4 regions of the Bradyrhizobium sp. 604_D8_N2_3 genome follow, and region 1 is predicted to be linked to each of the others. Evidence: riboswitches for the same ligand, from Rfam matches in the RefSeq annotation. Region 1 holds a riboswitch; each other region holds the start of a gene.
What was found. Region 1 has a riboswitch for cobalamin ahead of AB7245_RS16030 (DUF1636 family protein). Riboswitches for the same ligand answer to the same signal wherever they lie in the genome.
Positions count from the first base shown of each region.

Region 2: it holds a riboswitch for cobalamin, as region 1 does, so the genes downstream of both, metE (5-methyltetrahydropteroyltriglutamate--homocysteine S-methyltransferase) here and AB7245_RS16030 (DUF1636 family protein) in region 1, are expected to answer to the same signal.
Region 3: it holds a riboswitch for cobalamin, as region 1 does, so the genes downstream of both, AB7245_RS24440 (ribonucleoside-diphosphate reductase subunit alpha) here and AB7245_RS16030 (DUF1636 family protein) in region 1, are expected to answer to the same signal.
Region 4: it holds a riboswitch for cobalamin, as region 1 does, so the genes downstream of both, AB7245_RS14800 (TonB-dependent receptor) here and AB7245_RS16030 (DUF1636 family protein) in region 1, are expected to answer to the same signal.

Region 1 covers NZ_JBPWPM010000001.1:3,379,449-3,386,985, reverse strand. Annotated here, with positions in the region: gene cobN (cobaltochelatase subunit CobN) at 1-3,127, opposite strand, end outside; gene cobW (cobalamin biosynthesis protein CobW) at 3,127-4,176, opposite strand; gene AB7245_RS16030 (DUF1636 family protein) at 4,173-4,547, opposite strand; cobalamin riboswitch at 4,644-4,865, opposite strand; gene cobO (cob(I)yrinic acid a,c-diamide adenosyltransferase) at 4,906-5,541, shown strand; gene AB7245_RS16020 (cobyric acid synthase) at 5,565-7,013, shown strand; gene cobD (threonine-phosphate decarboxylase CobD) at 7,002-7,537, opposite strand, start outside.
Region 2 covers NZ_JBPWPM010000001.1:1,326,028-1,333,564, reverse strand. Annotated here, with positions in the region: gene AB7245_RS06225 (cytochrome-c peroxidase) at 1,207-2,274, shown strand; gene metE (5-methyltetrahydropteroyltriglutamate--homocysteine S-methyltransferase) at 3,100-5,415, opposite strand; cobalamin riboswitch at 5,515-5,714, opposite strand; gene AB7245_RS06215 (IS630 family transposase) at 6,127-7,248, shown strand.
Region 3 covers NZ_JBPWPM010000001.1:5,132,030-5,139,566, reverse strand. Annotated here, with positions in the region: gene AB7245_RS24450 (ribonuclease activity regulator RraA) at 1-652, shown strand, start outside; gene AB7245_RS24445 (nuclear transport factor 2 family protein) at 654-1,103, shown strand; cobalamin riboswitch at 1,491-1,708, shown strand; gene AB7245_RS24440 (ribonucleoside-diphosphate reductase subunit alpha) at 1,831-4,734, shown strand; gene AB7245_RS24435 (ribonucleotide-diphosphate reductase subunit beta) at 4,745-5,899, shown strand; gene AB7245_RS24430 (GNAT family N-acetyltransferase) at 5,975-6,433, shown strand; gene ilvD (dihydroxy-acid dehydratase) at 6,846-7,537, shown strand, end outside.
Region 4 covers NZ_JBPWPM010000001.1:3,117,378-3,124,914, forward strand. Annotated here, with positions in the region: gene AB7245_RS14790 (Cj0069 family protein) at 1-813, opposite strand, end outside; gene AB7245_RS14795 (GFA family protein) at 974-1,381, opposite strand; gene AB7245_RS14800 (TonB-dependent receptor) at 1,520-3,868, opposite strand; cobalamin riboswitch at 4,069-4,276, opposite strand; gene AB7245_RS14805 (hypothetical protein) at 4,507-4,872, shown strand; gene AB7245_RS14810 (FixH family protein) at 4,975-5,367, shown strand; gene AB7245_RS14815 (efflux RND transporter periplasmic adaptor subunit) at 5,452-6,885, shown strand; gene AB7245_RS14820 (efflux RND transporter permease subunit) at 6,882-7,537, shown strand, end outside.

The DNA.
Region 1 (7,537 bases):
TGAAGGTGCGGACATCGGCGTCGCCGAGCGTCGCATCGTAGTAGAGATCGAACAGATGCGGCGGCACGGCGCCGGCCAGATGCGCGAAGGCGGCCATGTGCTCCAGCGTCGCGGTGATCTCGGCGGCACCGCGAAAACCGTGCCGCATCATGCCGGCGATCCAGGCCGGATTGGCCGCGCGTGCGCGGACGACGCGGGAGATTTCCTCGGTCAGCGTCCGCGCGTGCGGCTGCTCGGGCCGCGTCGTATCGAGGTGATAGAGCGATGGTCCTGCCGCACCGAGATGCGCTGCGGCCGCCGCGATGCCTGCTTCATGCGCGGCGTAATCCGCGGCGAGCAGAAGATCGGTCTCCGGCAAGTCCTGGACGTGCACGAAAGCATCGGCGGATGCGAGCCGCGTCTCGATGCCGGCCCGATCCGGCTGCATCGCACCGTCCGCGGAGAACGCCCAGGACGATGCCGACAGCCAGGCTTCGCCGGCGGCATCACGCGTCTCGGCCGTAAAGGCATCGGGGATCGCGGACAGACCCACGCCGTATTGGCCGGGGCGCGGCGCGAACACACGCGAGGCGCGGTGACGATAGGGATTCTCGTCGCCCTCCTCCTCGCGCGTTGCGAGCGCCTCGGCGGCGGCCTCGAACAATTGCGCAAGGCCGGAGAAGACATCGCGGAACAGGCCCGACACGCGCAGCGTGACGTCGATACGGGGGCGCCCGAGCTCCGTCGGTGCGATGATGTCATAGCCGGTGACGCGGCCGGAGGCGTGATCCCAGCGCGGCGCAAGGCCGGCGAGATGCAGCGCCATGGCAAACTCCTCGCCGGCGGTCCGCATCGTCGCGGAGCCCCAGAGATCGACCACGAGGCCTTTCGGCCAGTCGCCGTGATCCTGCAAATGGCGACGCAGCAGCTCTTCCGCGAGCCTGATGCCTTGCGCATGCGCCGACGGCGTCGGCACCGCGCGCGGATCAACGGCAAAGAGATTGCGTCCGGTCGGCACCACGTCCTGGCGTCCGCGATACGGCGAGCCCGATGGCCCCGGCGCAACGCGCTGTCCCGCTAGCGCGGCACGCAACGCATCGCGCTCCGCGTCGGCGCAGGTGCCGCGGCCGAACACGTGCAACCCGTCGCCGAACTGGCTCTCCTTGAGATCGCAGACGAAGCGATCGATCCGCGGGATCGCTTCCGCCGGTGCAGCCGATGCATCGAGACCGAGATCGTCTTCGAGCCCTGCCGCACGCGCTTCGTCGCGAATCGCGGCGATCAGACGCTGACGTCGGGCGGGGTCGAGACCATCGGCGGTCGAATATTCGTCCAGCAAACGTTCGAGCCGGCGCAGGCCGTCCGGCACCGCGGATTGTTCCAGCGGCGGCGGCAGATGGCCGATGGTGACGGCACCCAAGCGCCGCTTGGCCTGCGCGGCCTCGCCGGGATCGTTGACGATGAAGGGATAGATGACCGGCAGATCGCCGATCAGGGCTTCCGGCCAGCAATGTGAGGACAGCGCCACGGATCTTCCGGGCAGCCATTCCAGCGTGCCATGCGCGCCCATGTGCACGACGGCGTCAAAACCCTGCTGCCGGAGCCAGAGATAGAACGCGACATAGGCGTGGCGTGGCGTGCGGGCGAGATCGTGATAGTCGGCATCGCGCGTGGTCGCATCGCCGCGCTCGGGCTGAACCGCGATGATCGATTGGCCACTTGCGATGGCCGCGAACTGAAATGCACCGTCGCGACAGCTCGGGTCATCCTCCGGCGCGCCCCAGGCCTGCGCGAGATCATCCTGCAAGGCTTGCGGCAAGCGCGAGAGCGCCGCGCGGTAGTCGGCGACGCTCCAGGTCAAGTTCTGCTTGAGCAGCGTCTCGCCGAGCGCCTGAACCGGCGCAACATCGATGCCGGACTCGGTCAGGTCAGACAGCAATGCCTCGACCGACGCCAGCGCATCGAGACCAACCGCATGCGCGATCTGATGCGGACGGCCCGGGTAGTTCGAGAGCACGAGCGCCACCCGTTTCTCGGCGGCTGGCGTCTCCGCGAGGCGCCGCCAGGCCGCAACGCGCGCGGCGACGGCGTTCACGCGCTCCTCGTCAGGGCGGTGCGCCAGATGCGAAAATTGCAGATCGGGATCGCGCTCCGCCGCCGATTTGAAACTCACCACGCCCGCGAACAGGCGGCCGTCGACCTCCGGCAGCACCACATGCATCGCGAGATCGCCGGGCGACAGGCCGCGCAGCGACTCCGCCCAGTCTTCGCGCCGTGCCGATGAGAGCGCGACCTGGAAGACGGGACATGATGCAGCATCGAACGGTGTCGTGCCGTCGTCGCCCATCGCCGAGAACGCCGTCGCGTTGACGATCGCGGCCGGAGGATTCGTCGCGAAATAGGTCCGCAGCCAGTCCGCAACGCCCGGAGCCTTCAGCGAGGTGACGAACGCGCCGTACGCGTCAAAGCCGCGCTCGCGCAGCGCCGCGATCAGGGCGTCGACCGGCCCGGTATCCGCGGCGGTGAGATAGGAACGATAGAAGGTCACGAACGCGAGCGGCTTTCCCTCGCCTGCCATCGGCGCAGCAATGACGCCACGCGCGGGATCGTAAAAGCCCATCTCAGGCAGGTTCATCTCGCCGACGACCGGGCCTGCGTAAAGGCCCGAGGCCAACGCGAGCTGCGCGATCGCGGCCTGGGCTGCAACAGGACCGCCGGTGTCGCAGAGCACCTTGAGCCGGCGCAGCGTCGAAACCGGCAGGGTCGAGTAGGCATCGAGCCGCGTGTCGTCGCGGCCGTCGGCCGGCAGCACGGCCAGCACGATGTTGCGGTTCTTCGCAAGCTGCTGCAGGGCCGCGAGCCCGTACGGCCAATAGGACTCACCGCCGATCAGGCGCACCAGGATGCCGCGCGCCTGCGACAGCGTGCGCTCGATATAGGTGTCGACCGACAACGGATGACGCAGCTCCGCGAGATTGGCGAGCCGCAGCGACGGCAGGCTGTTACGGCCGCGCCGCCAGCCGGCCGCGAACGCGGCAAGGTCGGAATCCGAGTACGAGAGCACCACGAGATCGGCCGGGTCCTGGCCGATGTCCCTTGGCGTCGCGGTCTCCTCGAGACCGCGGCTCTCGCGGAAGACGACGTGCATCAGATACCAGATCCTGAAAGCCCAAGTCCGACCTTGATCGCGGCCTCGTCGATATCGCCGTGCTCGCCGATCACGACAAGCTTCGACTGCCTGAGAGCTGCGCCCCAGGGCTTGTCGAACTGGTGGCGCACGCGCTCGCCGACCGCTTGCAGCAACAGGCGCATCGGCTTGCCCGCGACCGCGATATAGCCCTTGACGCGCAGCACGTTCTGCTCGCGCGAAAGACGCTGCACCGACGCGACCAGTGCGTCGATGTCGCTGATTTCAGGAAGATCGATCACAACGGAGGCGAAATCGTCGTGCTCGTGATCCTCCTCGCCGTCGTGATGCGAGGGGCGCGCGGCGAGATCGTTCTCTGCGGCGGCGCCAAGGCCGAGGATGACACGCGCATCGATCGCGCCATCGGTGACGGATAGCATCGGCACGCGGCGCGGCATCTCGGCGGTAATGGCGGCCTTGGCGGCTTCGATCCCTGCGGCCCCCGCAAGATCGGCCTTGGTCAGCAGCACGATGTCGGCGCAGGCGATCTGGTCCTCGAACACTTCCGACAGCGGCGTCTCGTGATCGAGATTTCCATCCGCTGCGCGCTGCGCTTCCACGGCAGCCGGGTCCGGCGCAAAACGGCCGGCGGCAACAGCCTCGGCATCGGCCAGCGCGATCACGCCGTCGACCGTGATCCGCGAGCGGATCTCCGGCCAGTCGAACGCCTTCAGCAGCGGCTTCGGCAGCGCCAGGCCCGAGGTCTCGATCAGGATGTGATCGGGCCGCACCGGCCGCGCCAAGAGCTTTTCCATGGTCGGAATGAAATCGTCCGCAACGGTGCAGCAGATGCAGCCATTGGCGAGCTCGACGATGTTCTCCTCCGGGCAATTCGCATCGGCGCAGGATTTCAGGATCTCGCCGTCGACACCCTCGCTGCCGAACTCGTTGACCAGCACGGCGAGCTTCTTGCCGTCAGGGTTTGCGAGCAGATGCTGGATCAGCGTGGTCTTGCCGGAGCCGAGAAAACCCGTGACCACCGTCACAGGGACTTTTGCGAGCGAGTTCATTCGGCGGCCTCCGGCAACACGGCAATGGGGGGAATGCGGGCAAGCGACTGCTTGCGGAAGATTTCGGGACGGCTGCGCCAGGGCACGAGGCCGTCGGGCGCGGCGGCATAGGCCGCAGCACCCGCGACCACGTCGCTCGCATGGGCCTCTGACAGACGGCCATAGACATAGGACCAGCGGCCGGGCGCGCTGAGCGCAACCGAGCAACCCTGGCTGCATGCCGACAGGCATTCGACGGGAACCACATTGACGCCCTCGGGCACGCCGGCGTCGAGGATCGCACCATGCAGGCGCTTGCCGGGCGTCGTCTCACCCTCGTCGAGCGTCTGGCCGGCACGGCAGGTAATACAGACGTGAAGTGTGACGGTCATCGCCTCTTCCAGGATAAACAGCGGGAGGCGAAGAGGCACACGGACCATTCCCCCGAAGGTCCGTTTCCCCGTCGCGGAACACCCCGTCCGCCGGTCCAAAACTCGTCCGCGCTGGCAGGTCTCCCGGCTTGCGGAGCAGGGCTTTTGGCCCTTCGATCCCCGCCTTCCCGATCCCCTGGGGGATCAGTGGCTTCGGGCATCTCTCCGGTCACGGTCGCGGGGGCGGCTGCAGTTTGGAGCCGAATCTTGTCGATTCGGACCCTATCGCATTCCCTCTTCGCCTGTCATAGGACAGGAACCAACGCCGGGCCACCATTTGCCCCCGGCCGCCTCTTGTCAAGCCGAAGGACCCTGTCAGATGACGCCTGAACCGGATACCCAAACGGCCGAGGAAACCGACGCCCGCCACGCCGCGAAAATGGCGAAAATCAAGGTCGCCCGCGACAAGATCATGGCGACCAAGAGCGGCGAAAAGGGCCTCATCATCGTCCACACCGGCGCCGGCAAGGGCAAGTCCACCTCCGCCTTCGGCATGATCGTCCGCTGTGTCGCCCATGGCTTCCCCTGCGCGGTCGTGCAGTTCATCAAGGGCGCCTGGGACACCGGCGAACGGCGCCTGCTCACCGGCCATTTCGGCGAGCTCTGCCAGTTCCATGCGATGGGCGAAGGTTTCACCTGGGAGACGCAGGACCGCGCCCGCGACATCGCCGCAGCACAGGCCGGCTGGGCGAAGGCCAAGGAGCTGATCTCAGATTCCAATCTGCGCATGGTCGTGCTCGACGAGATCAACATCGCGCTGCGCTACGACTATCTCGACATCGCCGAGGTCGTCGACTTTCTGAAAACGCACAAACCGCCGATGACGCATGTCGTGCTCACCGGGCGCAACGCCAAGGACGAGCTGATCGAGATCGCCGATCTCGTCACCGAGATGACGCTGGTCAAGCACCCCTTCCGCTCCGGCATCAAGGCGCAAGCCGGCGTCGAGTTCTGACGACGCCAGATTCTGAAAACACCATGGCGCGCGCATTGATGATCCAGGGGGCCGGCTCGGACGTGGGCAAGTCGCTCATCGTCGCCGGCCTCGCGCGCGCCTTCACGCGGCGCGGCCTGCGCGTGCTGCCCTTCAAGCCGCAGAACATGTCGAACAACGCGGCCGTCACCGTCGACGGCGGCGAGATCGGTCGCGCCCAGGCGCTGCAGGCGCTGGCCGCCGGCGTCGAGCCGCACACCGACATGAACCCGGTGCTGCTGAAGCCGGAGACCGATGTCGGCGCACAAATCATCGTCCAGGGAAAGCGCATCGCGACCGCGCGGGCGCGTGAATATGCGGCGATGAAACCGTCGCTGATGGGCGCGGTGCTGGAAAGCTTCGAGCGGCTGAAAGCGCGCGCCGATCTGGTGCTGGTCGAAGGCGCCGGCAGCCCGGCCGAGGTCAACCTGCGCAAGGCCGACATCGCCAATATGGGCTTTGCACGCAAGGCCGACGTGCCGGTCGTGCTGGTCGGCGACATCGACCGCGGCGGCGTCATCGCCCAGCTCGTCGGCATCAAGACGGTGATCAACCCCGACGATGCCGCGATGATCGAGGGTTTCGTCATCAACAAGTTCCGCGGCGACCCCTCGCTGTTCGACGACGGCTACAAGCTGATCGAGCAGAAGACCGCGTGGCGCGGCCTTGGCGTGCTGCCCTGGTTCGCGCGCGCCGGCGAGCTGCCAGCCGAGGATGCGCTGGGGCTGAGCGACGCGCGCAAGCCGGGCCAGTGCAAGATCGCCTGCCTCGCGCTGTCGCGGATCGCCAATTTCGATGATCTCGATCCGTTGAAGCTCGAGCCTGGCGTCGATCTCGTGATGGTGCGGCCGGGCGAAGCCATCCCCGGCGACGTCCGCCTCGTCATCATCCCCGGCTCGAAGTCCACCCGCGGCGATCTCGCCTTCCTGCGCGCGCAGGGCTGGGACATCGATCTCCTGGCGCATCACCGCCGCGGCGGCCATGTGCTTGGCCTCTGCGGCGGCTATCAGATGCTCGGGCGCAACGTCGCCGACCCCGATGGCATCGAAGGCCCTGCCGGCGACACGTCGGGTCTCGGACTTCTGGACGTCGCGACCATGATGAGCCCGCAGAAGACACTGACGCGCGTCGCGGCCGTGCATGCCGCCACGGACCAGCCGATCGACGCCTACGAAATCCACATCGGCCGCACCGACGGACCGGATCGCGCCCGCCCGTTTGCGAAACTGAACGGCGAGCCCGAAGGCGCGATCTCACGCGATGGCCGCGTGCAAGGCAGCTATCTGCACGGCCTGTTCACGTCGGATGATTTCCGCAAGGCGTATCTCGCAAAGCTCGACATTCCGGCAGGCGACGAGCCTTATCACAGCAGGGTCGAGAGCGCGCTCGACGCCCTCGCCGATCACATCGAACAGCATCTCGACGTCGGCGGCCTGCTCGCGCTAGCGCGCTAGCGCCTCGGCAAGGCGCGTCCATTCGGCTTCGCTGCCGGGAAGCCCGAGGCGCAGCCATGCCGGCTCTTTCGCGAATACGCGCGACCAGATTTGGCTACGCGCCAGTTTCTCCTGCGCAGCAAGCGCATCAGGCGTCTCGTAGAGACGAAACAGCGGCGCACCACCGACGAGCCGCCAGCCTTGCGACTGCACGATGTCGTCGAGGCGGGCACAGTCGCGTGCGAGCCGCGCGGACGTGGCCTCGGCCCAGGCGTCGTCGCGCAAGGCGCGGCAGCCGATCGCGATCGCAGCTCCCGACACCGGCCATGGCCCCGACATCGCCGCGAGCTTGGCGATGTCGGCCGCATGGCCGAGCGCAAACCCAAGCCGCAGGCCGGCAAGACCATAGAACTTGCCGAAGGAGCGCAGGACCAGCAGTCCAGGCCGATCCGCCTCGGATGCGAGCGACAGCTGCGGGGCGGCATCGGCAAAACTCCCGTCGATGACGAGACGGCCGACGCGCGGCAGCAGCGCCAGCAAATCCT
Region 2 (7,537 bases), 2.1 Mb from region 1:
ATCACGTCGTTCCCCCCGTAAGACGACGATGAGATCCGACGACCTGGCCATCTGCGGACATGATGTCACGATCTCCTTCCAGCATGTCCTCTTGTATCGAAGTCTTCCAACGCAGGAGCACGAAGTGACGGTTGCTTCTGCAGAAGTTCAGCGGTTTTTGCCATCACCGCGCAGGATTTCAAAAGCTGCCACTGGCCCGTGAGTGGGCCGAACGGCTATCTTGTTCCAACCACCCCCGGCCGGATCAGGTGTCGGGCCGGCCACTTAAGCGGGTGCCGAATGGGAGTATCCGGCTAATCGGACGGTCGCACCGTCAAACTCTGGGTAACCGCACCTTTCAGATTTGAGATCGGCAATTGCCATGCCAGCGAACCTCAGGTGGGACTGAAGACAAGCCATGTTCAGGCTCGGGGCCTCGTCTGTTACAAGCGAGCGGGATTTCGTGGCGGCGGCGCGCCAGAGAGGCCCGGATATGTGTCGGAGAGGCTTCAGTCGGCCGGGCGAGGCGAAATCGTGAGCGATACGCACCGCCGGACGCCTCGGCTCAGTGTCTCGCCACACCTGCGTAGATCTTATTACCACCGTTCCTGCGTGCGGCCGGCAAGCTGGCAATTTCATCTCATCACAAAAGTTTCTGTGCGATGATGTCTAGCCGGGACTAGCGCTTGTCGCATCTGTGACACTGCATGTATTCATCAAACCAAGCCATCCGACGTTGTTTGTTCGCCCGGACTCGTTCTGCAACTAAATCAGCAGCTTGCATCTCAGATGCAACTGGCATGGCTGTTGCTATTTGTTCAGCCGCACCGTGAGCGCTGCGCGCGACCAGCGGTGTAAGACGTATACGATCAACTTCGCGGGAGCGTATTAGCCACCCAATCGCTTGATGGAGAACCGATGCGGCCACCGGGCAGCTTACCCTTTTGCGGCACACTTGTTGTTGTCAGATCGACCATCACGCCGAAGGTTGAGGCACTAGTCTGATCTACCAACGCGAACGGCGCGCTCTAGCTCAAAGCGAACTCGCCAATCAAATAAGGGCCCGAAAGCCTCGTGGGCGAACGCCGGCAGCGAGCACCTCGAATTTGATGCAGCCTCGCTTTCAGAGGATCCGGCGCATGCTGCGCCGACCCGTTGAAGCAACGGAGGGTGGCATCGTTTTCGACTGTTTCCTTGATTAACAATCAGAACTGATGAGGCGGGTGTATGAACAAATTGATCCGGGAGCTTCGGCTTGTGGCTGAAGCATCTGTTTTGGCGATTGGGCTGCTGATGTCGTCACGAGCTAACGCGGACGATGATCTGATGAGAGCCGCCAAGCAGATCTTCCATCCGATCCCCTCAGTCATTCCTGCGGTAAAGGACAATCCAGTCACACATGAAAAGGTCGAGCTTGGCAAGATGCTGTTCTTTGATCCGCGGCTATCGGCAAGCGAGATCATTAGCTGCAATACGTGCCACAATCTCGGCAGCGGCGGCGTCGATGCCGGTCCGACCTCCGTCGGTCACGGCTGGAAGATCGGCCCACGTCGGGCCCCAACCGTCTACAACGCTGTGTTCAATGTGGCGCAATTCTGGGACGGACGCGCCGCGGACCTCAAGGCACAAGCCACCGGCCCTGTGCAGGCGAGTGCCGAAATGAATGCGACTCCGGATCATGTGCTCGACACCTTGAACTCAATGGCCACCTACGTCGACTTGTTCAAAAACGCTTTCCCGAACGAAGCGAGACCAGTCACCTTTGAAAACTTTGCGAAGGCAATCGAGGCTTTTGAAGCGACTCTCATTACACCTGCGGCCCCATTCGATCGGTATCTGGAGGGCAATACACATGCTCTCGATGATCAGCAGAAATCAGGGTTGGCACTGTTTATGGAGAAGGGATGCTCCTCTTGCCACAATGGAATCAACATCGGTGGACAGGCCTACTTCCCATTCGGCGTGATGAAAACGCCGGACGCAAGCCTGCTTCCGGCCGCCGATAAGGGCCGGTTCGCGGTTACCAAGGCGGTTGGCGACGAATATGTCTTCCGCGCGGCGCCGTTGCGGAATGTCGCGTTGCGAGCCCCTTACTTTCATTCGGGCCAGGTTTGGAGCCTGAAGCAAGCTGTTGCACTGATGAGTGAAATCCAGCTCGGCGCCAAGCTTAGCGATAAGGAAGAGAACGAGATCGTCGCATTTCTGAATTCGCTGACCGGGCGGCTACCTAAGATCGAGTATCCGACACTACCCACGCGTACGAACACGACGCCAAGGCCTTCTATAGACAGATAGGACTAACAGACCGGCGTCATGCCTTGCGAGTACTAACAGATGGGACGCAAGAACCCGGGGTCCCGCAATGACGCCGAATGATCCCGTGCTGTCACACATAACCAGGCACATAAAAAACGCCCGGCCTCCTCGGGAGGCCGGGCGAAAGTCACGTAGGAGCGACGCTGCTTTACGCATCGCACCAGCTTTCGTCGGTAGGGAGGACTACCGGCGATCGATTTACGGCGAGGGCATTCGCCGTCAAACAACGAGAAGCGGATATCGCTCCGCGCGAAATCTGGAGCCACTTGCCTTCCGCTCATGTCGGAAACTTCAGGAGTTGCCCAGCACTCGCCCGCTGTCCGGTTGGCAAGGGCAGTGCCTTGATCGAGCTGGGATCCTTCGCGCAAGCGGTTTGGCTGCCGTGCCCTGAAACTTAAGCGGCAGTTTGCCGTCGCGCAGCAGCATTTTGCACCCCAAACACCAACAACGCTCGATTGTCTTCGCGAAGATCGGTGCCAAGGCGCCCATTTCGTATGACATTCCGAAAGGGCGGTAAAATTGATTGTTGTGATGTAACGCATCCACGCGATGGATAAATAAAAACGTCGGGCTGTGGTTCGTGTCGAGCGTTAATGACTTCGGAATATTTCACCTGATCGGCATCGCCGGCGCGCGGTCGGCCGTCGGATCGAGAGAGGTTGTCGCCGGCTATATGCGATCGCCTCCGCCAGCGCCGGCCGGCATTCCCAGGCGCTGAATACCTTGGGAAGCTCGCAAGCACATCGCGAGCTCCCAAAGCGCGTGTATCTTATTCAAAAACGCGTTGGCGAAACGTTCGTACCGTCATGGCTCAGCCCGCAACTCGCGTGCGGCGGCCACCATATTGACGAGCGCGGGACCCACCTCCTCCCACTTTCGCGTTTTCAGTCCGCAGTCGGGATTGATCCAGAGCTGCCGATCGGAAACTCGCTGCCGCGCCAACACAATCAGCTGCTTGATCTCCGCCGCTGCTGGAACGCGCGGTGAATGAATGTCATAGACGCCGGGCCCGATCTCATTAGGATATTTGTAGGTCTTGAAGGCGTCGAGCAATTCCATTTTAGAACGCGACGTCTCGATTGAAATGACGTCGGCATCCATTGCTGCGATCGCATCGATGATTTCGTTGAACTCGGAATAACACATGTGGGTATGGATCTGAGTTCCGTCGGCGACAGCGGAGGAGCAAACGCGGAAACTGTCCACTGCCCAATCGAGATAGTCCTTCCACTGCGATTTGCGTAGCGGCAATCCCTCCCGCAATGCAGCCTCGTCGATCTGGATCATGGTCGCTCCAGCCGCCTCAAGGTCGATGACCTCATCTCGGATCGCGAGAGCGATCTGTCGGCATGTCTCGCTCCGCGGGATGTCGTCACGGACAAACGACCAGTTCAGGATCGTCACCGGTCCGGTCAGCATAGCCTTGATGGGTTTTTTGGTCAGAGACTGCGCATAGCGCCACCATTCAACGGTCATGGGCTTCGGCCGGGAGACATCTCCAAACAGGATAGGAGGACGAACGCACCGCGAGCCATAAGACTGAACCCAGCCGTGCTTGGTGAAAGCGAAGCCCAAGAGCTGCTCGCCAAAGTATTGAACCATGTCATTGCGCTCGAACTCACCGTGTACGAGCACGTCCAGGCCGATATCTTCCTGCCACTGGACGGTACGGGCTGTCTCCGCTCTCAGAAACTGCTCGTACTGCGTGTCATTCAGCGCTCCCCGCGCATGAGCCGCGCGCGCATTCCGGACGTCTGCCGTTTGCGGGAAGGATCCGATGGTTGTCGTTGGAAACATCGGCAATGCGAAGGCGACGCGCTGGACGTTGGCGCGCTGGGTGAACGCACTGCGACGGCGACGCATGCTATCGTCGATCGCGGCCATTCGTCCGGCGACCTTCGCATTGTGGATCTTGGGCGATGTTCCGCGGGTGACGGCTGCGTCCTCCGAGAGCGCAAGTTCATCGGCCACCTCGGCAGCATGGCCGGCCAGCGCTTTGCCCAATATCGAAAGTTCCTTGATCTTCTGAACTGAGAACGCCAGCCACGTCTTCAGATTGGGATCGAGATCGGTCTCTAGCTCAATGTCGATCGGAACATGAAGCAGCGAGCAGGAGGGAGCAATCTGAACACGGTCCCTGCCCAGTTTTTTGACCATAGGAGCAAGTTGGTCGAGCAGCGCCGGGAGATTGGAGCGCCACACGTTGCGACCATCAACGACGCCTAGCGAGACCACGAGATCTCTATGGGCTGTGGCGACAATTGCGTCCAACTGGTCGGGTGCCCGAACCAGGTCGACATGAAGCCCGGCAACGGGCAAGGCCAAAGTTGTTTCAAGATTGTCACCGATCGCCCCGAAATATGTGGCCAGCATGATTTTGAGGGCCGGCACGGCCTTGGCGAAATGAGCATAGGCCCGGCGGACAGCCGCCCGAGATGCGTCGTCGACGTCCGTCACTAGGCATGGCTCGTCGAGCTGAACCCATTCAGCACCGCGCGAGGCTAGTTCGCGGAGAACATCGACATAGACTGGGAGGAGCCGATCAAGCAGCGACAGCGGATTGAATGCGGGATTTACGCTTTTGCCGAGCTTCAGGAAAGTAACTGGGCCAACTAGGACGGGGCGCGTCTGGTAGCCGAGGCTTCTTGCCTCCTCATATTCCTCGATCGGCTTCCGAGAGGAATACTTAAAGATCTGATCCTGGTGAAATTCCGGCACCATGTAGTGGTAGTTGGTATCGAACCACTTCGTCATCTCCTGTGCGGCTACACCAGGCCCATGCTGAGCGTGACCACCGTCCGGAGCGCCACGCGCCATGGTGAAGTAGGTATTGAGCGACACAGGACCTTCGGTCCAGCCGTAGACGTCGGGAATGGCGCCGACCATTACGCTGGTATCGAGCACATGATCGTAGAGCGAGAAGTCATTCGAAGGAATGACGGTCGCACCGCGGGATTTCTGCCGTGCCCAATTAGCGGCACGAAGTCCACTCCCGGCCTCGAGGAGCTCGGCTTCGCTGGACTTTCCCGCCCAGTAGCTCTCGAGCGCGAATTTGAGTTCGCGTCGTGGGCCGATGCGTGACGTCCCCAGTGTGGCAACGGGAAGCGAAAGAATAGACATAGTTTAGACCCCATGATTGGGGCAAAGGCCATGGCGGACGTATGCAGCGAATATCGCTGAGCGACAGCTGCTTGGCGCACACCGGGACACCCCGCCCGTGGACGATATATTGTCGAGGCAGGTCTCCTGGCTCGCGGGTCGTCGCTGCTGTCCGGCCTTCCCGAAGCCGCATGGCTCCAGTGACTTCGTTGGACAGCGGCTCGCCGCTTACAGTTGCGGGGGCAGCGCCGGCATTGCACCGGCTTCCCTCTTAGCTCCGGATCAAACGAAATCCGGAGACCACGACGGCAGGCATTATGCGCACGAGGATCGATGCGTCAACCTACTGATTGTCGCTGCGATATTGCCCAAGCGATTGCGAGCTGTACTAGTGGCTCTGCACAGTGATTTTGACAGGTTGGGTCCGGCGGTCAGATTAGCTCCGGCAGGAGTTTCGGATCAACGAGGACCTCGATGCTGCGAGGCGTCCTTGGCTGCCGTCTGATGAGGCGGGCGCGTTCCAGTGTCAGGACCATCTGGTGAACCGTAGGCGGGCTGACGCGGAAATATTCCTGCATGTCGGTTTCGGCCGGGGGCCTGCGATGCAGCCGGGTATAGAGGTGGATAAAAGCCAGATACTGCCCCTGCGTGGGCGTGAAGGGTTTTGTCGAAGGACTCACGCCGGCCATCCGATTCAGTTGTTCGTGCGTGCCTCGAACGAGGAGGCACGCCATGAATGTACGCTATCGGGTCGAACTCAGCCAAATCGAGCGCACCGAACTGAGGGCACTGCTCAGCGGCGGCAAGCATGCGTCCCGCAAGCTCAAGCGAGCGCAGATTTTGCTGGCCGCCGATGCCGAGACCAGCGACGAGGAGATCGCAAGGAGCGTCGGCGTGAGCGGCTCGACCGTGTACCGGACCAAGCGACGCTTCGTGGAAGGCAATCTGGAGCGGGCGCTGAGCGAAGAGCCGCGTCCCGGGGCGGAGCGCAAACTCACGGGCAAGGAAGAAGCCTTGCTGGTGGCGACAGCCTGCGCCAGTCCGCCAAGGGGCCGTGCCCGCTGGACGCTAAAGCTGCTGGCGGGTGCGATGGTCAAGCTCACCGAACACAAGAGCCTGTCGCACGAGACGGTTCGGCGGCGCCTGGCCGAGAATGCCCTCAAGCCCTGGCGCAAAGACATGTGGTGCATTCCGCAGGTCGACGGCGAATACGTCGCCCGCATGGAGGATGTGCTCGACCTCTATGCCGAGGCACCCGACTCCAGGCGGCCAGTGGTGTGCTTCGACGAAAGCCCGGTGCAACTCATCGGCGAAACGCGTCAGCCCATCCCGGCCAAGCCCGGCAGGCTCGAACGTTACGATTATGAGTATCGTCGCAATGGCACGGTCAATCTCTTCGTTCTCCTCGACGTGCATCGTCCCTGGCGCAAGGTCAAGGTCACCGAGCGGCGAGCGGCAAGGGATTACGCCCAATGCATGCGTGATCTCGTCGACATCCATTATCCCGACGCCGAGATCATCCGGGTCGTCCAGGACAATTTATCGACCCACTCCGCCGGCGCCCTCTATCAGGCGTTCCCGCCCGCCGAAGCCAGGCGGATTTTGCGACGGCTCGAGTTCCACTATACCCCAAAACACGCAAGCTGGCTCAACATGGTCGAGATCGAAATCGGCGTCCTGCGGGGCCAGTGCCTGGATCGCAGGATCGACGACCCTAAGCGACTGCGCCGCGAAATCACCGCCTGGGAACGACAACGAAATGCCGCCCGCTCCCGCATCAAATGGATGTTCACAACAGACAAGGCTCGCGCCAAAATGGCTGGCGCCTACCCCGCCACTTCCAAAGAGTCATAATCCCTGTGACGAGGTACTAGGTAGGATATGACGGTCTTGCTCCCGGCCTGGTGAACACGCGTGGATCTGTGGAGGCTCCGCTTGTGAATGGATCGCGTTCTATACCCTGTTCGCGTAACCGGATGAGCTCCGCCGCCGGAACGAACCCGAGCCGCCTTCGATATCTGTGTGATCGCGACGGGCCTGGTCTTTTCCGTCAGCAGCTTCTCGAACTCGTCGTCAGGAAGTTGCGATCATCCTCGGCCGGTGTCCGTTTGATCACAGCGCCATGAGGCTCCTTAGGAATTGC
Region 3 (7,537 bases), 1.8 Mb from region 1:
GCTGGTGCCGATGAACAAGGACGCGGTCCGCTTCGCCGGCGAGGCCTTCACCATGCGCATGATCCCGGCGCGAGAGGATCTCGATACCATAGAGACGCTCACGCCGTATCCGAACGCGGACAATCTGCAGTGGGAAGCGGTCGAGAGTATCCCGCCCGGCCATGTCCTGGTGATCGACAGCCGTAACGATCCGCGCGCGGCCTCTGCGGGCGCTATGCTGCCGACGCGGATGAAGGTGCGGGGCGCCGCGGCCATTGTCACTGATGGTGCGTTTCGTGACGGCCAGGAGCTGGCGCGGCTCGATTTCCCCGCCTATGCCCGGCAGGTCACGGCATCGACGCGGTTGTCGTATCATCGCGTCGCGGATCTGAATATTCCAATCGCCTGCGCCGACGTGGCGGTCTACCCGGGCGACATCATCGTCGGTGACGGTGACGGCATCACGGTCGTGCCACGGCATTTGGCCGCCGAAATGGCCGACCTCTGCGAGAGGCGGGACCAGCTCGAGAAGTACCTGTCGTATCGTATCAGTGCGGGCGAGCCGCTCTACGGCGTCTATCCGCCCACACCTGCCGTGCGCGCCGACTTTGAGGCCTGGAAAAAGGCCGGTGCGGATCCGGCGCGGGCCACGACGATCCGGGCGGGAGCCTGACATGAGCAAGACATCGCCCGCCGCCATGGAGGCGACGATCCGTCGCTATTTCGACGCCTGCAACGCCGCCGACTACGATGCCTTGATGGCCTGCTTCACAGCGGACGCGGTTCACTACTTCCCACCCGGCTTGCCGGACATTCCATGGCGTGGCGCCGATACCATCGCGCGCAAATGGATCTGGTGCGTCGAGAATCTCGGGTCGCGATGGACGATCGAAAAGATTCTTTGCTCGTCGACGTCGCCGGAAGCCGTGATCGAATGGACGCACTGGAAGCGCACGCATGGCACGGCGCTTCGCGGCGACGAATGGTACGCGTTCGAAGGGGCGAGCGGTCGCATCAAGGAGATCAGGGCTTATTATGCGGCGCCCGCCGATCCCTCGGCTCGGATCTGCGAACTCGTCGATTTCGACTATCGCGATCGCGGCTATCACCTTTCGTCCGAATAGCGTCGAGCGTCCACGCCGTTCCTGGGCGGCGAGGGCGCCTTCACCGCCGTCATCGTGACGCGCATCGGGCTGACCAGCTCGGTCTGGCTCGCCGGCCAGCGATGCTCGCCGTGCGGCGAAACGAGGACCTTTGCGGAGAAGCACCTCGGTGCAATCAGGGCGAAAATTGCGGAGCTGCGCGTGCTGGAAGCGACAGTGACGTCGCTGGTGAGCGGCTGCGAGGCGACATGCAGCGGCAGCGTCGCGCCGGACTGTGTGATCCTGCAGTCGGGCCGTGGGTCACACAGCGCGCCAAGCTGAAGAGCGCCCCAAGTGCGAATTCCCGCATTCCACAGGGAACAGAGCTTCTGACCCGCAACGAATCGTTGACACCCGGCTGCATATGTCACCACATGTGGGCGTCACGGTTCCGCTGGATCGCAAGATTTAGTGGCTAAGAGGGAAGCCGGTGAACCGCGCGAGAGCGCGGAATTCCGGCGCTGCCCCCGCAACTGTCAGCAGCGAGCTGCTTCCGAACAATCGTCACTGGCGCCTTTCGCGCCGGGAAGACGGGAAGTGGGCGACGACCTGCGAGCCAGGAGACCTGCCGCGACAATCTGAACGTCCACGGGCGGGGTGTCCGGCGGTCGCTTGCATGCACCGCCCGGCAACTCTGCTGCCGGCGTTTCTGCAGCGTCCTTCCTTACAGCCCCGCTCAAACACAACGCGCGCATCACGGGGCCCATTGATGTCACTGAACCTGCACGACGCGGACACCGCTTCCGCACCCATCGTTCATTTGCGTCCACAATCGCTTGCGCCTGCTTCGAGCGAGCCGGCCATGCAGATCATCCGTCGCAACGGCAAGGTCTCGCCGTTCGATTCCGCCAAGATCGCGGTCGCCATGACCAAGGCTTTCCTTGCGGTCGAAGGCACCAGCGCGGTCGCCTCACGCCGCGTCCATGAGAGCGTGGAGCAGCTGACGGCCGAAGTCGTCACTGCGCTGATGCGGCGGGCAGGCGAGGGACGCACCTTCCATATCGAGGACGTGCAGGACCAGGTCGAGCTCGCCTTGATGCGGAGCGAGCACCACAAGGTCGCACGCGCCTATGTGCTGTACCGCGAGGAGCGGTCGCGCCAGCGCGCCGAGGAGGCGGCCGCGGAAGCGACGCCCGCTGTCGCGCCGGCACTTCAGGTCACGCTCGCCGACGGTTCGCGCGTTGGTCTCGACGCCAAGCGGCTTGCGCTGATTATCGGCGAAGCCTGCGCCGACCTCGACGGCGTTTCCGCGGCACCCGTGCTCACCGAGACCACCCGCAATCTCTACGACGGCATCAGCCAGGACGAACTGGCGCTGGCCTCGATCATGGCCGGGCGCACGCTGGTCGAGGAGGAGCCGAACTACGCCTATGTCAGCGCGCGCCTGCTGCTGGACAAGCTGCGCGGCGAGGTGCTGTCCTATGTCCATGCCGTGCCGACCTCCGCCTCGCAGGCCGATATGGCTGTACGCTATGTCGAATATTTCCCGGCCTATGTGAAGACCGGCATTGCCGCCGAACTGCTCGATCCTGAACTGGCCCGCTTCGACCTCGGCCGGATCGCGGCTGCACTCAAGCCCGAGCGCGACCTGAATTTCCAGTTCCTCGGCCTCCAGACACTTTACGACCGCTACTTCCTGCACGTCCGCGGCAAGCGGATCGAACTGCCGCAAGCCTTCTTCATGCGCGTCGCGATGGGTCTTGCGGTTCGCGAGATCGACCGCGAAGCCAAGGCGATCGAGTTCTACGATCTGCTGTCGTCGTTCGACTTCATGGCCTCGACGCCGACGCTGTTTAATTCGGGTACGCTGCGTCCGCAATTGTCGTCCTGTTTTCTCACAACCGTCTCGGACGATCTCGACGGCATCTTCAAGTCGATCAAGGACAACGCACTGCTGGCAAAATATTCCGGCGGCCTCGGCAACGACTGGACGCCGGTCCGCGGTCTCGGCGCCCACATCAAGGGCACCAACGGCGAGAGCCAGGGCATCATCCCGTTCCTGAAGGTTGCCAACGACACCGCGATTGCCGTCAACCAGGGCGGCAAGCGCAAGGGCGCGGTCTGCGCCTATCTTGAGACCTGGCACGTCGACATCGAGGAATTCCTCGACCTGCGCAAGAACACCGGCGACGACCGCCGCCGCACCCACGACATGAACACCGCCAATTGGGTGCCGGACCTGTTCATGCAGCGCGTCGATGCCGATGGCGAATGGACGCTGTTCTCGCCTGACGAGACGCCCGATTTGCACGATCTCTATGGCGAGGCGTTCAAGACGGCTTACGAGGCCTATGAGGCCAGGGCGAAAGCCGGCGGCATGCGCGTCTTCAAGACCGTGCGCGCGAGCGACCTCTGGCGTCGCATGCTGACCATGCTGTTCGAGACCGGTCATCCCTGGATCACCTTCAAGGACCCCTGCAATCTGCGTTCGCCGCAGCGGCACGTTGGCGTGATCCACTCGTCGAACCTCTGCACCGAGATCACGCTGAACACCTCCGCCGACGAGGTCGCGGTCTGCAATCTCGGCTCCATCAACATGCTCAACCATGTCGGTCCCAATGGACTCGACCATGCCAAGCTGAAGCGGACGGTGACGACAGCAGTACGGATGCTCGACAACGTCATCGACATCAATTTCTACACCATCCCCGAGGCGCGGCGTTCCAACATGCGTCATCGTCCCGTCGGGCTCGGCCTGATGGGCTTTCAGGAAGCGCTTCAGGTCCAGCGCATTCCGACCGCGTCCGACGCGGCCGTGGCGTTTGCCGACACCAGCATGGAGGCAATCTCGTTCCACGCGATCGAAGCGTCGTCCGATCTCGCCGCGGAGCGCGGACGCTATCCGAGCTTCGAGGGCTCGCTGTGGTCGAAGGGCATCTTGCCGCTCGACTCCATCCAGCTTCTCGCCGACTCGCGCGGTGGTCTCGACGTCGATCGCTCCGCAACGCTCGACTGGGATCGCCTGCGCAAGAAGGTCACGTCCAGCGGCATGCGCAACTCGAACGTCATGGCGATCGCGCCGACGGCGACGATCTCCAACATCTGCGGCGTCTCGCAGTCGATCGAGCCGAACTATCAGAACCTGTTCGTGAAATCGAACATGTCCGGCGACTTCACGGTCGTGAACGAGTTCCTGGTGCGCGACCTCAAGGCGAGGGGGCTTTGGGACGAGGTGATGGTCTCCGACCTCAAATATTTCGACGGCAGCGTCGGCCAGATCGACCGCGTTCCTGACGATCTGAAGGCGCTCTACGCCACCGCCTTCGAGATCGACAGCGCCTGGCTGATCGAGGCGGCCGCGCGCCGGCAGAAATGGATCGACCAGTCGCAGTCGCTCAACCTCTACATCGCCAATCCCTCCGGCAAGAAGCTCGATGCGCTCTACCGGCTGGCCTGGCGGCGCGGCTTGAAGACGACCTACTATTTGCGCTCGCGCAGCGCCACGCATGTCGAGAAATCGACGTTGAAGGGCACCGACGGAAAGCTCAATGCGGTGTCCGCGTCAGTGGCAGTGTCGCACGCGCCGATCATGATGCCGACCGCGGCAACGCCGGACCTCGACGGCATCAAGGCCTGCCGGATCGACGATCCCGAATGCGAAGCGTGCCAGTGAGGAGATGACGATGCTCGACTGGTCCGATACCGAAACCACAGCAGTCGCTCCGGCCGCCTCAAGTCTCGCCACCGCACTGCGTCCGCAGACCCAGCTCAAGCTCGAGCCGGCCGACCCGACCGGCTTAGGCGCGATCGATCGCGCCGGCGGCCGCGTCTCCGTCGACGAGAAGCGGATGATCAACTGCCGCGCCGACGTCAACCAGCTGCTTCCGCTGAAGTACAAATGGGCCTGGGAGAAGTATCTTTCAGGCTGCAACAATCACTGGATGCCGACCGAAGTCTCGATGCAGGCCGACATCGCGCTATGGAAGTCGCGGGACGGGCTGACCGAGGACGAGCGGCGCGCGATCAAGCGCAATCTCGGATTCTTCGCGGCTTCCGAATCGCTGGTCGCCAACAACATCGTGCTGGCGATCTATCGCCATCTCACCAATCCGGAGTGCCGGCAGTACCTCCTTCGGCAGGCCTTCGAGGAGGCGGTTCACACCCACACCTTCCAGTATATCGTCGAAAGCCTCGGGCTCGACGAGGGCGAGCTGTTCAACATGTACCGTGAGGTGCCGTCGATCACGGACAAGGCGGCCTGGGCGCTCAAGCACACGCAGCACCTGGACGATCCGTCGTTCCAGACGGGGACGCCGGATAGCGACCGCGCCTTCCTGCGCGATCTCGTCGCCTTCTATGTCGTGTTCGAGGGGATGTGGTTCTACACCGGCTTCGCGCAGATCCTGTCGCTTGGCCGCCGTAACAAGATGGTCGGCATCGCCGAGCAGTATCAATACATCCTGCGCGACGAGAGCATCCATCTCAACTTCGGCATCGACGTGATCAACCAGATCAAGATCGAGAACCCGCATCTGTGGACGGCGGCATTCCAGGACGAGGTTCGCGGCATGATCCGTGATGCAGCCGAATTAGAGGCCGCCTACGGACGGGACACGATGCCGCGCGGCTTCCTCGGCCTGAATGCTGCGCTGTGCGAGCAGTACATGCACTTCATCGCCAACCGCCGCTGTGCGCAGATCGGGCTCGCTCCGGTGTTCGCCGAGGTCGAGAACCCGTTCCCGTGGATGTCGGAGGCAATGGATCTGAAGAAGGAGAAGAACTTCTTCGAGACCCGCGTCATCGAATACCAGAATGGTGGTGCGCTGACTTGGGAATAGCACCGATCATGGCTATGCCGCGGGCGTGCCACCTGTGCTTAAACGGTGGCACGCGTGCGGCAGCAGGGGGATGAGGTGGAGATCAGACGAGACGATCCGACGGCGCCCTATGTCGCCGATTTGTTGGCACATCATCTCGAGGAGCTGCGCAGCGTCATGGCCGAGCGCGCCTTCGCTCTCGATGCCACCGGCCTTTCGGCTGCCACCGTGACCTTCTGGACGGCTTGGCAGGACGATGTCCTGCTCGGGTTCGGTGCGCTGAAGGAGCTGGATCATACGCATGGCGAGGTGAAGTCGATGCGTGCCGCGCCGGCTGCACGGGGCACCGGGGTAGGGCGCGCACTGCTGGGCCATATCATCGCTGAAGCCCGCAGGCGGGGTTACGTGCACCTCAGCCTGGAGACCGGCACGGCAGCCCTGCACGCGCCCGCCATCTCGCTCTACCGCAGCGCCGGTTTCGTCTCCTGCTCGCCGTTCGCCGACTATGAGGCGAGCCCGCACAACCAGTTCATGCGGCTCGACCTGACGGATTGAGCTGGGCGCTTGGCGCTCATCACTCCTGCCTCAGGATGACGGGGTTGGTACTGCGGGCCGCCGCGACTCAGGTGAGGCACACTCCGTTCCTGAGACCCGCGCTGGGGTGCGCCTGAACAGATCTGAAATCTCAAGTTGTGTATTGTCATATTCACGAGGGTATCGCAGTAAGCCAACCCGTGTCTTCCCGGTAACGATTGTGCTGTCCCTGCAACACTCATCTTGGATTAAACCCTTATCTCCGTCCGTTCGCATCAGCGCCGCTTTTTAGCCACACCCGAACATGAATAAAATCGCTCTAAAGTTTGAAGGGCATCGGCGGTCTTCGAAGGACGGAAAATCCCAAGGTCGATTCAAATCTTGGCTCTGATTTTTCGGGTCTGAAAGGGTTGGCCGGGGAAACTGGTTTGCGATGGACGCAAAGACCGACATCAAGCAGAGGCTGCCGAGCCGTCACGTGACGGAAGGCCCGACGCGCGCGCCGCACCGGTCCTACTTCTACGCCATGGGTCTGACCACCGAGCAGATCCACCAGCCCTTCGTCGGCGTCGCCTCCTGCTGGAACGAGGCCGCCCCCTGCAACATTTCCCTGATGCGCCAGGCCCAGGCGGTGAAGAAGGGCGTCGCGTCGGCCGGCGGCACTCCCCGTGAATTCTGCACCATCACCGTTACCGATGGCATCGCCATGGGCCATGACGGCATGCGCTCGTCGTTGCCGTCGCGCGAGTGCATCGCCGATTCCGTCGAGCTGACCGTGCGCGGCCACGCCTATGATGCGCTCGTGGGCCTTGCCGGTTGCGACAAGTCGCTGCCGGGCATGATGATGGCGATGGTCCGTCTCAACGTGCCCTCGATCTTCATCTACGGCGGCTCGATCCTGCCCGGCAATTTCCGCGGCCAGCAGGTCACCGTCCAGGACATGTTCGAGGCGGTCGGCAAGCACTCGGTCGGCGCCATGTCGGACGAGGACCTCGACGAGATCGAGCGCGTGGCGTGCCCCTCGGCGGGCGCCTGCGGCGCACAGTTCACCGCCAACACCATGGCGACCGTCTCCGAGGCGATTGGCTTGGCGCTGCCGTACTCGGCCGGCGCCCCGGCACCGTA
Region 4 (7,537 bases), 260 kb from region 1:
CGAAGCAGCGGGTCCGTGCATGATCCGTGGGCCCGGCTGAGCCTCGGGTGCGTCGGGGCCTTCCGGCGGCGGCGGGATCAGGGCCTTGATCAATTGATGCCCGAAGCCCGCGACCTTGGCGCCGCTCATGTAGCAGCGGATCATGCCGTCGGGTAGGCGGGGTTGGAACGCCTGGTCGATGATGCAGCCGCCCCATCCGAAATACGGTTCGCAGCGGGCGAGCAAGGCATCGAGCGGAATGTCCTCGGGTAGACTGCCGCGTTGGGCATGCAGCACGCGAACCATGGCGTCCACGTTGGGCAGGGCCTCCACCTTCCACACCCCCTGGCCACCATTGCCGCGATTTTGCTTGAGCACGCGCGGACCATTCGCCTGAAGGCGCGAAGGAAATTCGGCGCGGAAGCTTGCGGCGGTGTCATAGCGGTGCGTGTCGGCTCCCCAGCCGAGGTGACGCGTTCGGTAGAGCACGTCCTTGACGCCCATCTTCAGGATCACGTCGGGATGGGCGCTTACCCACGGCCCTTGCGCCGCAACGTCGCGAAGCAGCGGGTCGAGGGCCTCGCGCGTCTTGCCTTGATGGATCGGATCGACCCAGACGAGCACGCCATCGACGGCGAGCAGTTGATCGCGCGCGGCGTCGGCGAAAATCTCGTCGTAGATCACCGGCCGGGCTTCGATGCCGACCGCGGCGAGTGCTTCGAAAACGCGAACGAAGCGGCTGTTTTGCGCCGTCGCGTCCCGGCGCGCGGCTGCATCGCCGCGGGAGAGGATGGCAACGGTATGGCGGAGAGGAGGGTGGCGTTCGGTATCCATGCGCAAGCTCCACGAATGGCGTGCTGCGCAGAGCTTGGACCGAGGTCTCACGGGGAGTCTGCTTCGTCCCCACGCCGATGAATGTACGTGAAATCGTCCGGTCGTTGCAAGATGGTGCTTGTGCGGTTCCATCTAGACGGCGAACGCTTCGCGCGCGCCGCTACGGTGGCGGAGGATAGCGGTCGAATGTCGGCAGTTCGTGCGCGCGCTCCATCCATCGAAGGCGCTCTGCGACCTGGATGTGCATCGTCGCCGGTACGGCATCGGGATCGTCGTAGGTCGCGCTCTGGACGTCGATGACCCCGGGCAACATGTCGGCATTGACATAAAACAGGCCGGTTCCGCAGTCGCCGCAAAAGTGCCGCCGGGCATTTTCCGAGGAGTGATACACCTTGGGCTCGCCCTTGGTCACCTTGACGGCATCGTCCGCGTACATCGTCCAGCCGACGACGGGAGCGCCCGCGTGAAGCCTGCAATCGCGGCAGTGACACAGCGCGTGCACGATCGCTTCGCCCTCGACCTGATAGCGGATCGCGCCGCAGTGACAACCGCCGGTGATGGTGCTCATGCGTTCCTCCCGATGGAAGACAGGTCTCGTTGATCGATAGCTCTCGAGACCTGCGGCTTCAACGGCGCAATCGATTTGCGATTGCGTCCTACTGTCGCGTGACAACTCCTGCCACGGCGCGGGCGAGGTGATCCGCGACTACCACTTGAACGAAGCCGCGATCTCGTAGCTGCGCGGCGCGCCCAGGATGATCTGGTCGGTGTAACCCGGATCGCCCCAGGCCGCGTAGAGCTTGTTGGTCAGGTTCCTCACGCGAAAGCTGATCCGGGTCTGGTCGACGCCCGGGAAATAGGCTTTTGGAATATCGACGAACGCGTATGCGTCGAAGATCGTGTAGGCGTCCATCGTGACCAGATTGTCCTGGAAGTTGAAGCGGTCGCCGACGTGACGGACGAGGCCGCCGATCTCGACCGGCAGCTTCGTGTCGAAGCGATAGGAGGCGCCGGCGTTGGCGATGAAGTTGGGAACGTTGGGCGGCGTCTTGCCCGAATAGGACTGGAAGTCGCCATTGCCGTCGACATAGGTGAAGTCGATGAAGCGCGACTGCACGAAGGCGACGTTGCCCCATAGTTTCAGGCCCGCGACCGGATTGACCGCGGCGGCGATCTCGACGCCCTTGGAGGCCATCTTGCCGGCGACGTTGAAGAGGATGCCGCTTTCGGGGACGTAGACGTTCTTGCGCTCGATGTCGAAGGCCGAGAACGTGGCCTCCGCGCGCCTGTCGGCCGACAGCAGCTTCACGCCGGTCTCGTAGGTCCGCGACGTCGTGAGCAGCAGCGGCGTCGTGGGCCTGAGGATGAAGATGTTCGCCACCGTCGGGTCGGCTGCCGTCGCGTACTGGCTGTAAAGCATCACGCCGGGCGCGATGTCCCAGGTGTAGCCGATGCGTCCGGTGACCGGATTGAACGTCTTCGAGAAAGGATAGTTGGCTTTCAGGAGGCCATTCTCGTCGAAGCGGGTCCGCGACAGCTCGATATTCTCAAAACGGATGCCGCCGATCAGCGCAAAGGTCGAGGTCAGCTTGAGCCGGTCCTCGAACGACAGCGAGGCGGTGTCGAGATGGGTGTAGATCTTCTCGTCGCTGCGCGGGCCGTAGAGGCCGCGGTCCGGATTGAGGAGGTCGACGTAGTCATTGAAGAACAGCGTGTCCTGCGAGACGTTGAACTGGTTGCTGCTCGCCGCCACGGTGGCGACGAAGCGATTGTCCATTCCGCCGAGATTGGAATTGACGGTGAGGTCGGTGATGTTGCCGTAGAGCCGCTGCGCGTGATCGAGCGCCAGGCGCTCGCGGTAGATGCTCTGCGCGCCTGCGAAATTGCCTACGGTCTGGTCAAACGACGAGATCTCGTTGTTGAACCAGTGCCGGTGGGCGTCATAGCCATAGACCAGGCTCTTCAGCGAGATGTTGTTGGTGATGTCCCATTGAAAGCCGCTGCGCAGCCAGAGCTCGTTGGCGCCGCTGTGATTGTCGAGCACGTTGTAGTTCGTGGTCAGCGTGCGCGCGTCGATGGTGACCGGGACCGGCGTGCCGCCGCCGAGGTAATAGTTGCTCCAGAGGCCGGAGACGACGCCATACGTCGGCACGATGCCCGGCGCGTTCGCCGGCACCAGCGGCGTCCCCCAGTAGAAGCGGTCGTTGTCCTGCCTGTATTCGGTCGCGCCCCAGATCCTCAGGTTCTCGTTGACGCGATAGTTCAGCTGGCCCGAGACGTTGCTGAGCTTCGAATAGGTGTCGTCGATAAAGCCCTTGTTGTTGAAATGGCTGATGTCGAAGCGGTAGTCGAGGCCGTTGATCAGCGTGCTGCCGCCCGATCCGTAACCGGCGCGATAGCCGTTGAAGGAATCGTAGGAAGTGAAGGCGTCGTTGACGATTGGTCCGGTGTGCGGCGCCTTGTTCACGTAGTTGATGGCGCCGCCGGTCGCACCGAGGCCCGCCACCAGCGAGTCCGGTCCCTTGATGATCTCGACCTGCTGGAGACCAGCCACGTCCATGGGACGGCCGGTCATGGTCGACGGCCCGATCGGGATTCCGTTGTAGAGCGTGGAGATCTGGTCGCCGGAAAAGCCACGCATCGAGAAGATGGCGGGCGCGCCGGGCGCATCGCCGCCGGTGACGCCGACTGCAGCCTTGGCGACGTCGGTCGTGGTCCGGATGCCCAGGTTCTGCATCGTCTGTTGACCGATGACCTCGACGGTCGCCGGCATCTCGCGCGCCGTGATGCCGAGCCGGGAGCCGACGTCGGTGACGGCTGCCGTATTGAGCGGCGTCTGTACCGGCCCGCTCGGAGCTTGCGCGGCCGGAACGGCGACAGCAGGGGCGCCACGATTGCGTCCCGCGGCGCGCCGGGCCGCGCGCTGCTTCTGAGTGCCGGGGCTGACGGCAGGAGCCTGTCGCGGCGCAGGCGGCGACACGATCACCGGGCCGACCTCCCGGGAGCGGTTGTCCTGCGCCGCGCTTTGCGCGAGCGCCGCGGACGACAAGGACACCGACGAGAGCAGAGTAATCAGGAAAGCACGCGATAACGCTGGCCTTGCGCCAGCACGGAAATGAAGATTTTGCACGACAACGCTCTGCGGCGACGCAAACAAACCGTCACCGCGGTTGCCTTAGTCATCCACCTTCGCCCCAGGCGGCGGATGCACCGGCTACTTGTCCGACATCAGGGCACCCCGCCCAATGCGTTCGCGCGTGACCATGGCTGGTAGCAGGTTTCCTGGCTCGCGGGTCATCGCCTTCGACCACCTTCCCAGAGGCCCAAGCGGGGCTCCAGTGGTTCGTTTGGTCGTCGGCTATCCGCCTACAGTTGCGGGGGCAGCCGCGGAATTGCCCACTGAGGTGGACGCACCGCATTCCCTTGAAGAGTCCTTGCGGACACTACCGATCACGAAACTGGCATCAGGGGATGAGCGCGTCAACATCCGCGCGGGCTGCTGGACGGGCCGGTCGGTCGATGGTGGCCTTGTGTTGCTGTTTTGCACGATAGTCCGAAGGACCGCGTCGAAACGTCCAACCCGGCCTCCGGACGAGCCTGGGTAACGAACGCTTGACCACGATCATAACTGCCTTTGGTGTCCGAGTATGCTACTGAGGCCGAGTTCCGGCCCGACAAGGTAAGTCGATATTGATGCAGTTCGTCCGTACCATCCTGGCAGTCGCCATCGCCATATCCTTGGCGATGCTGCCGGTTGGCGCGTCCGCGGCGAACCTCGCAATGTCGTCGGATGGCATGCAGACGGCCATGCACATGAGCGGCGACGCCGACATGTCGATGGACGATTGTTGTCCCGACATGAAGGGAACGGGCTCCCATAGCGGCGGCTACAAGTGCGGGATGGGCTTCTGCTGCGTCGGTGGGATCATCGCGCTCGGTGATGTCAGGCCCGTGGCGTTCGAACGTCTCGCCGTCATGGCCAGCACGATGGCTATTCCCCCGGATCAGGTCGTTTCCTTCCGCGGCGGCAGTCCTCCTTTCCGACCTCCTCGAATCTGATCTCGCAAAGCCCGAGACGCGAGCGGCGTGCCTGCTCGCGACGACGACTGACGTGCGCGCTTCACGCGCCACGGCGAAAGATCAATTCATGAGGACAGGACAATGCTTTCCAAAATCAGCACCGCGGCTCTCGCCGCCACCCTTTCGCTTGCCGCTTCCGCCGCGATGGCGGGCGCGGGCGACTACGCCTTCGAGCCCGTCACTCCGCAGATGAAGAAGGGCGAAGACGTCACGCTCGCCGTTCGCCTGACGAACAAGCAGACCGGCAAGCCGATACCGGACGCAGTCATCTTCAAAAGCCGCCTCGACATGGCCCCGGACGGGATGGCCGAGATGGAATCGGCGGTCGCGCCGCTGCCGTCCAGGGAGCCGGGTGTGTACGCCTTCAAGACGGACCTGCCGATGGCTGGACGCTACCAGATGACGCTGTCCGTGAAGGTGCAGGGCGAACCGGAGACCGTCACCGGCAAGGTGATCGTCACGGCGGTCAAGTGAGCGTTCGGGCGCTGCCCGGCGGCGCCCGACATTCCCCTTTTTCCTTCACACGGACGCGCGCTCCCGGGCGCGCGGATACACCATATGAAAACGCTGCGTCTCCTGACGGCTCTTGCGCTGGGCGGTGGCCTGGTCCTGGCCGGCTACTACTGGCATTCGAACGGTGCGGGCTGGCTCGCTGAGGCCGACATATCATCGGCTGCGGCTGGCGCGGAGCGAACGCCGCTTTACTACCGCGATCCAAGCGGTGCGCCGCTCTGGTCTGCGGGTCAGAAGAAGGACGACCGCGGGCGGGACTATGTGCCGGTCTACGACGACGATGGAGCGGCCGTCGCGCCGGCGCTACCGAAGGCGCAAGCGGCTTCGCCGCGAAAAATCCTCTACTACCGCAATCCGATGGGGCTGCCCGACACGTCGCCCGTCCCAAAGAAGGATCCGATGGGGATGGACTATGTCGCCGTTTACGAAGGCGACGACACCGACGACGGCACGGTGAAGCTGTCGCCCGGCAAGATCCAGCGCGCGGGCGTGAAGTCCGAGCCCGTCGCGCGGCGCCCGATCCGGGTCTCGGTGAAGGCGCCCGGCACGATCCAGCTCGATGAACGCCGCGTGTCGGTGATCGCGATGCGCGCCGAGAGCTTCGTGCAGAAGGTCGCCGACGTGACGACCGGCACGCGCGTGAAGGCCGGCCAGCCGCTGATGGAAATCTACAGTTCGGCGGTGGCGTCCGCGGCGGCGGAATATCTCGCGACGATCACCTCCAGGACGGTCGGCGGTGTCGAGATGTACGGCCGCGGCTCGCGGCAGCGGCTGGTCAATCTCGACGTTCCCGAGTCCGTCATCGCGGAGATGGACAAGACGCACACCGCGCCCGTGGCCATACGCTGGTCTGCGTCGCGCGACGGGGTCGTGCTCGAACGCAACGCGATCGAAGGCATGCGGGCCAATCCCGGCGACGTCCTGTTCCGGATCGCGGACACCTCGGTGGTCTGGGCGCTGGTCGACGTGGCCGAGCGCGATCTCGGCAACATCGCGGTGGGGCAGTCAGTCGCGGTGCGCGCGCGCAGTTTCCCCGGCCGAACCTTCACCGGGACAATCGCCGTCGTCTATCCGCAGGTGAACCGCGACACGCGAACCGTTCGCATCAGGATCGAGCTTGCCAATCCGGACGCGGTGCTGCTGCCCGACATGTACGTCGATGCCGATATCGACACGGCCGATGCCGCGCCCGTCCTGGCGATACAGGACAGCGCGGTGCTCGACACCGGCAGCCGGCAGGCCGTCCTCGTCGACAAGGGGGAAGGGCGTTTCGAACCGCGGGAAGTCAAGCTCGGCCGTCGCGGCGGCGGCTATGTCGAGGTGCGCCATGGTCTCGCGGACGGCGAGGCGGTGGTGACCTCCGCCAACTTCCTGATCGATGCGGAAAGCAACCTGAAGGCGGCGCTGAAGGGGTTTGGCGAGGCGGCATCCCAGGCCACCGACGCCGGCCCTGGCAATGCAACGGGAGATCACAAATGATCGCCCGCATCATCGCCTGGTCGGCGCGCAATCTGCTGCTCGTGCTGTTCGGGACCGGCTTCGCGGCCGCCGCCGGCCTCTATGCCCTGGTTCACCTTCCGCTGGATGCGATCCCGGATCTCTCGGATACGCAGGTCATCGTCTACACCGAGTATCCCGGCCAGGCGCCGCAGGTGATCGAGGATCAGGTCACCTATCCGCTGACGACGGCGATGCTCACGGTGCCGAAATCGAAGGTCGTACGCGGCTTCTCGTTCTTCGGCGTTTCCTTCGTCTACGTGATCTTCGAGGACGGCACCGACATCTATTGGGCGAGGTCGCGCGTCATGGAATTCCTGAACGGCGCGGCGTCCAGGCTTCCCGCCGGCGTCACCCCGACCATCGGACCCGACGCGACCGGCGTCGGCTGGGTCTACCAATACGCCGTGGTATCGAAGGAATTGAACCTGGCGGACACGCGCACGATCCAGGACTGGAATCTGAAATTCGCGCTGGCCAAGGCCGAAGGCGTCGCCGAGGTCGCCAGCGTCGGCGGCTTCGTCAAGCAGTACAACGTGGTCCTCGACCCGCAGCGGATGCGCGACCGCGGCATCAGCATGCAGAAAATACGTGAGGCGATCCGCGCCAGCAACGCCGACGTCGGCGGCCGCAC